Blastochloris viridis: one gene and its partner. The protein of the gene in region 2 binds, or shares a complex with, the protein of the main gene of each other region. Links are inferred from orthologs where the notes say so. Each region holds a gene or a part of one and is shown on either strand. Other genes may lie near its edges.

What was found.
Region 1: the proteins of rimM (region 2) and rpsS are in contact, whole or in part, in a crystal structure (PDB 3A1P), measured with the Thermus thermophilus proteins. The link is inferred for Blastochloris viridis from one-to-one orthologs. Residues at the interface, in WP_008632437.1 of Thermus thermophilus: Val4, Glu5, Ile6, Gly7, Arg8, Arg22, Gly23, Glu24, Val26, Leu84, Glu85, Glu86, Gly87, Arg88, Tyr89, Tyr90, Tyr91, Phe92, Leu94, Asp111, Ile112, Leu113, Asp114, Ala115, Gly116, Ala117, Gln118, Asp119, Val120, Ile122; in WP_011173711.1 of Thermus thermophilus: Lys28, Arg29, Leu30, Lys32, Thr48, Gln56, His57, Val58, Pro59, Val60, Tyr61, Thr63, Met66, Glu73, Phe74, Pro76, Thr77, Arg78, Arg81, His83, Gly84, Lys85, Glu86, Ala87, Lys88, Ala89, Thr90, Lys91, Lys92, Lys93.

Annotation. Positions count from the first base shown.
Region 1 is NZ_CP012946.1:1,508,963-1,512,031, reverse strand. The notes cover bases 209-2,967. They hold rpsS (30S ribosomal protein S19), read right to left. Parts: upstream 1,848-2,967; coding sequence 1,569-1,847; downstream 209-1,568. Other genes in these bases: BVIR_RS06690 (50S ribosomal protein L23), read right to left, coding at 2,713-2,967; rplB (50S ribosomal protein L2), read right to left, coding at 1,857-2,693; rplV (50S ribosomal protein L22), read right to left, coding at 1,170-1,556; rpsC (30S ribosomal protein S3), read right to left, coding at 446-1,153; rplP (50S ribosomal protein L16), read right to left, coding at 209-421. Outside these bases: more of rplP, read right to left, coding at 8-208; more of BVIR_RS06690, read right to left, coding at 2,968-3,009; rplD (50S ribosomal protein L4), read right to left, coding at 3,006-3,069. UniProt on the Escherichia coli protein: In the E.coli 70S ribosome in the initiation state it has been modeled to contact the 23S rRNA of the 50S subunit forming part of bridge B1a; this bridge is broken in the model with bound EF-G.
Region 2 is NZ_CP012946.1:205,688-208,813, forward strand. Bases 40-2,855 are described here. They hold rimM (ribosome maturation factor RimM), read right to left. Parts: upstream 1,831-2,855; coding sequence 1,249-1,830; downstream 40-1,248. Other genes in these bases: trmD (tRNA (guanosine(37)-N1)-methyltransferase TrmD), read right to left, coding at 40-572; BVIR_RS00980 (HAD family hydrolase), read right to left, coding at 569-1,252; rpsP (30S ribosomal protein S16), read right to left, coding at 2,131-2,484; ffh (signal recognition particle protein), read right to left, coding at 2,526-2,855. Outside these bases: more of trmD, read right to left, coding at 1-39; more of ffh, read right to left, coding at 2,856-3,126. UniProt on the Escherichia coli protein: One of at least 4 proteins (Era, RbfA, RimM and RsgA/YjeQ) that assist in the late assembly stage of the 30S ribosomal subunit.

The DNA of each region.
Region 1 (3,069 bases), 1.3 Mb from region 2 along the record:
AACCTCCTCACTCGGCGATGCGCGCCACGAAGCGCGTCTTGATCGGCAGCTTCGCAGCCGCCAGGGTCAGCGCTTCGCGCGCCAGTTCGTTCGACACGCCGTCGATCTCGAACAGGATGCGGCCGGGCTTCACCCGAACCACCCACAATTCGGGAGCGCCCTTGCCGGAGCCCATGCGGACTTCGGCCGGCTTCTTCGACACCGGCACGTCCGGAAACACTCGGATCCAGACGCGCCCGGCGCGCTTCATGTGGCGCGTCATCGCGCGGCGGGCCGCTTCGATCTGACGCGCGGTGACACGCTCCGGCTCCATCGCCTTCAGGCCGAACTGGCCGAAATTGAGCGAGGTCCCGGCGGTGGCGACACCGTGAATGCGGCCCTTGTGGGCCTTGCGAAATTTCGTTCGGTTGGGCTGCAGCATGGCTCGCCGTCCGTTTCCCTATCTTCAGACCGCCTGGTCGCGACGCGAGCGACCAGAGGACGGCTCGGCTTCCGCCAGGCGCTTGTCCTGCGCCATCGGGTCGTGCTCGAGGATCTCGCCCTTGAAGATCCACACCTTCACGCCGCAGGTGCCGTAGGTCGTGAACGCCGTGGCCTGACCGTAGTCGATATCCGCGCGCAGCGTGTGCAGCGGCACGCGACCTTCGCGATACCACTCCATGCGCGCGATCTCGGCACCGCCAAGACGCCCCGAGCAGTTGATACGAATGCCCTCGGCGCCCAGACGCATCGCCGACTGAACGGCGCGCTTCATGGCCCGGCGGAACGCCACGCGGCGCTCCAGCTGCTGGGCGATCGACTCGGCCACCAGCTTGGCATCGACCTCCGGCTTGCGGTTCTCGACGATATTCAGAACCACTTCCGATTTCGTCAGCGCACCGATGCGCTTACGCAGCTTGTCGATGTCGGCGCCCTTCTTGCCGATCACCACGCCCGGACGAGCCGAGTGGATGGTGACGCGGCACTTCTTGTGCGGACGCTCGATGATGATGCGCGACACCGCGGCCTGCTTCAGCTCCTTCTGGAGCTGACGCCGGATTTCCATATCCTCATGGAGCAGCTTGCCGTACTCGCCCTTTGTGGCGAACCAGCGGCTGTCCCAGGTCCGGTTGATGCCGAGCCGAAGCCCGATCGGATTGACCTTCTGACCCATGTTGCTCTCCGGCCTCTCACTCGGAGGCAGCCGCCTCGACCTGGCGGACGACGATGGTGATATTCGAAAACGCCCGCAAAATCCGTCCGACACGACCACGGCCACGCGGAACGAACCGCTTGATGACCATCGACTTGCCGACGTGGGCGTCGGCGACGATCAGATCATCGACGTCCAGATTGTGATTGTTCTCCGCATTGGCGATAGCCGATTCCAAGCACTTGCGAACGTCTTTTGCGATGCGCTTCTTCGAAAATTCGAGGTCGGCCAGCGCGCTCGCAACCTTCTTGCCGCGGATCAGGCCCGCAACCAGGTTGAGCTTCTGCGGGCTGACGCGCAGATTGCGCGCCTGGGCCATCGCCTCGCTATCTTTAAGTGTGCGCTCGCGCGCCGGCTTACCCATGACGACCTCGCCTCACTTCCGCTTGGCTTTCTTGTCGGCCGCGTGGCCGTGGAATGTCCGGGTCGGCGAGAACTCGCCGAACTTATGCCCGACCATGTCCTCGCTCACGTACACCGGAACGTGCTTGTTGCCGTTATAGACGCCGAAGGTGAGGCCGACGAACTGCGGCAGGATCGTGGAGCGGCGGCTCCAGATCTTGATCACCTCGGCGCGGCCCGAGCCGCGCGCAGCTTCTGCCTTCTTGAGCAGAAAGCCGTCGACGAACGGGCCCTTCCAGACCGAACGCGCCATCGCCAATCCTCACTTCTTCTTGCGAGCGTGACGGCTCGACACGATAAACTTGTCGGTCCGCTTGTTGCTGCGCGTCTTTTTGCCCTTGGTCGGGAAGCCCCACGGCGTCACCGGATGACGGCCACCCGAGGTACGGCCTTCACCACCGCCGTGCGGATGATCGATCGGGTTCATCGTCACGCCGCGGTTGTGCGGGCGGAACCCGAGCCACCGCGAGCGTCCGGCCTTGCCGCTCGAGACGTTCATGTGATCGGCGTTGGACACCGCACCGACCGTCGCGTAGCAGGCACCCGAGACCAAGCGCTGCTCACCGGAGTTGAGACGCAGGATGACGTAACCCTGGTCGCGACCGACGATCTGCGCGTAGGTGCCGGCCGAGCGCGCAATCTGCCCGCCCTTGCCCGCCTTCATCTCGACATTGTGCACGATCGTGCCGACCGGCGCCGAGCTGAGCGGCATGGCGTTGCCCGGCTTCACGTCGACCTGACGGCCAGCGATCACGGCGTCGCCCGGCGACAGCCGCTGCGGCGCCAGAATGTAGCTGAGCGTGCCGTCCTCGTACCGGATCAGCGCGATGAACGCCGACCGGTTGGGATCGTACTCGAGCCGCTCAACCGTCGCCGGCATATCGCGCTTCAACCGCTTGAAGTCGACCAAGCGGTAGGATTGCTTGTGGCCGCCGCCGCGGAAACGGACCGTGATCCGCCCCATATTGTTGCGGCCGCCGCTGGACGACTTGCCGACCGTCAGCGCCTTGACCGGCTTGCCCTTCCACAGCGTCGACCGGTCGACCAGCACCAACTGGCGCTGCGACGGCGTGACGGGCTTAAATGTCTTCAAAGCCATTTTCAGTCTCCCCGTCGCCTCACAGGCCCGTCGTCACGTCGATCTTGTGGCCCTCGGCGAGGGTCACGATCGCCCGCTTGACGTCGGACTGTTCGCCGATCCGGCCACGGAACCGCTTGACCTTGCCCTTGCGGACCAAGGTGTTGACGGCCTCGACCTTGACCTCGAACAGCTTCTCCACCGCTTCCTTGATCTGCGGCTTCGTCGCGGTCCGGGCGACCTTGAACACCACTTGATTGTTCTCGGACGCCATCGTCGCCTTTTCGGTGATCACCGGAGAGACGATGACATCATAGAGGCGCGGGTCGATGCTCATTTGAATCGCGCCTCCAGCGCCTCAACGGCAGCGCGGGTCAGCACCAGCTTTTCGCGCCGC
Region 2 (3,126 bases):
CGGCCCTCGAACAGCTGCGGGCGGGTATATTGCGGGTATTCGAGCAGGCCGGACGAAAAGCTCTCCTCGGTGCCCGACTCGGCGTTGCCCATCACCCCGGGGATCAGCCGCACGCAGGCGTCGAGCAGCGCCATCGCCGCGATCTCGCCGCCCGACAGCACGTAGTCGCCGATCGAGACCTCCTGAAGGGCGCGGGCCTCGATCACGCGCTGGTCGACCCCTTCGAACCGGCCGCACACCACCACGACGCCGGGGCCGGCGGCGAGCGCGCGCACGGCCTGTTGCGTCAGCGGCACGCCGCGCGGCGACATCAACAGGCGCGGCCTGGGATCGCCTTCGGGCGCGATCGCGTCGATCGCCCGCGCCAGCACGTCGGCGCGCATCACCATGCCGGCGCCGCCGCCGGCCGGGGTGTCATCGACCGAGCGGTGGCGGTCGAGCGCAAAGCCGCGGATGTCGGTGGCGGCGAGCGCCCACTTGCCGTCGTTGAGCCCGCGCCCGGCCAGCGACAGCCCGAGCGGTCCGGGAAACGCCTCGGGGAACAGCGTCAGGATGTCGGCGCGCCAGCTCATGCTGCCAGTCCGGGCCCGGTCAACGCGGCGAGATCGAAGCCGGCGAAGTCAGGGCGGGTTTCGATGACGTGGGGATTGCCGGCGAACGCCGCCGCCGGCAGCGTGGTGGTCAGCGCCACCGCGCGCATGCCGGCGCGCCTGGCGGCCTCGACGCCGAGCGGGGCATCCTCGAACACCAGGCAGGCAGCGGGCTCGACCGCCATCAGCTCGGCCGCCTCCAGGAACATATCGGGCGCCGGCTTGCCGGGCAGGCCGAGCGCCGGCGATACCACGGCGCGAAAATGGCGGCGGATGCCCAAGCCATCGAGGATGAAATCGATGTTGGGCGGCGGTGCCGCGGTCGCTACCGCCATCGGCAGGCCGCGACGGCCGGCCTCGGCCAACAGCGCTGCGGTGCCGGCGGTGAGCCGGCGCTGCGGCAGGAACAGCTCGCGGTAGATCGCCTCTTTCTCCTCGCCGAGCGCGACCAAGTCTGCGCGCGAGCGCTGCGGCTCGAGGTCGGCCAGGATGTCGAGGTCGGTGCGGCCGGCGGTGCGGTCGAAGAAGCTCGGCTGGTCGAACGGCAGGCCGCGGCGGGCGTGCCATTCGCCCCACGCCGCGGTGTGGGCGGCCATGTTGTCGACCAGCGTACCATCCATGTCGAAGATCAGCGCGCGGACGGGGGAGGGCGAAACGCTCACGGGCGGGGGCTCCGGGATCGGCGCGGCGCCGGCGGCACCACGACGTCGGCTGAGGCGAGGGTGAGGTAGCCGGCGCCGAGGTCGACCGAAGGCACCATCGCTTTGGTGAACGGCACCATCTGGCTGGTTTTGCTGCCGGTCGGCGCGATGTCGAGAATATCGCCGGCGCCGAAGTTCTGCACCGCCACCACCTTGCCGACGATATCGCCGGACGGGGTGCGGGCCTCAAGGCCGATCAGGTCGGCGTGATAAAACGTCTCCTCGTCGTCGATGGCGGGGAGGCGGGCGCGGGGGACGAACAGATCGGTATTGCGATGCGCCTCGGCGTCGTCGCAGCTGGCGATCTCGGCCAGGCGGGCGACAAAACCCTCGCCGTGCGGGCGAAGGCTGGTGAGCGAGAAGGTGCGGGTGCCGGCCTGGTCCTCGAACGGTCCCAGCGTGCGGAGGGCGTCGGGGTCCTCGGTGAAGACCAGCAGACGCACCTCGCCGCGCACACCGTAAGTGCCGGCGATGCGGGCGACGCAGACGCGGGATTCGCCGGCCGCCGGCTCCGGTCGGGGCGGGATGTCGCCGGACATCGCGGAGCCTCCGTCAATCGAACGTGGCGTCCCGGGCGAGCGGCTTTGCCGTGACCCGGGACGACAGCTGGGCATTAGAGCATTCTCCGCAAAAGTGGGAACCGGTATTGCGGAAGAGAATGCGACAACTCAAAGACTTAGAACGTCCGCTTGTTTCAATCGGATCGGCGGACGCTCTAGACGGTTTCCGGGCGATCACGTCGTGATGTCCGAAAACAACCTCGCCGAACCCCCTTTGATCAGAAGGGATATTTCGGCGACCGGAGACCGAAACTCCGGCCTGATCGGCCGGATTTCGGATCACTCGGCGGCAGCGGCCGCCGCAGCGGCGGCCTCGGCGGCGGCGCGCTCCTGGGCCTTCTTCTTCGGCTTGGCCTTCTCGGGGTTCGAGCGGGCCTTGCGGGTCAGGAGGCCGGCGGCGTCGAAGAAGCGGGCGACGCGGTCGGTCGGCTGGGCGCCCTTGGCGAGCCAGGCCTTCACCGCCTCGACGTCGAACTGGACGCGGGTGCCTTCGTCCTTGCCGCGCAGCGGGTCATAGGTGCCGAGCTTCTCCAGGAAGCGGCCATCGCGCGGCGCGCGCTCGTCGGCGAGAACAATCGCGTAGTGCGGGCGCTTCTTGGTGCCGCGGCGGGCGAGGCGGATCTTGAGAGACATGTTGGCAGTCCTTTCCAATCTCGAACGTTAAGTCCAGGAAATCACTTCTTTTTCGTTCCGAACGGCAGGCCGGGGAAGCGCCCCGGCAGCCCCGGCAGACCGGAGGGCGGGCCGCCCGGCATGCCGCCGGGCAGCGCCTTGCCGAAATCCTTGGGCAGCTCCGGCATCTTGTCGGCGAACGCCGCCGGGCCGCGGCGCTTGAACTCTTCCAGCATTTCCGGCGTCGGCTGGGGCATGCCGCCGCCGCCGAAGCCCAGCGCCCGGCCGATGCCGGCCAGCGGGCCGCGCTTGGCGCCGCCCATCGCCTTCATCATGTCGGCCATGCCGCGGTGCATCTTCAGCAGCCGATTGACCTCCTCGACCTTGGTGCCAGAGCCGGCCGCGATGCGGCGCTTGCGGCTGGCCTTGAGCAGGTCGGGGCTGCGGCGCTCCTGCGGCGTCATCGAATCGATGATGGCGCGCTGGCGGCGGAAGGTGGCATCGCTCATGCCGGAGGCTGCGATCTGGTCCTTCATCTTGGCGACGCCGGGCAGCATGCCGAGCACGCCGCCGACACCGCCGAGATTTTCCATCTGGGTGAGCTGGTCGCGCAGGTCGGCGAGGTCGAACGCGCCCTTTTGCATGCGGGCGGCCATCTTGGCC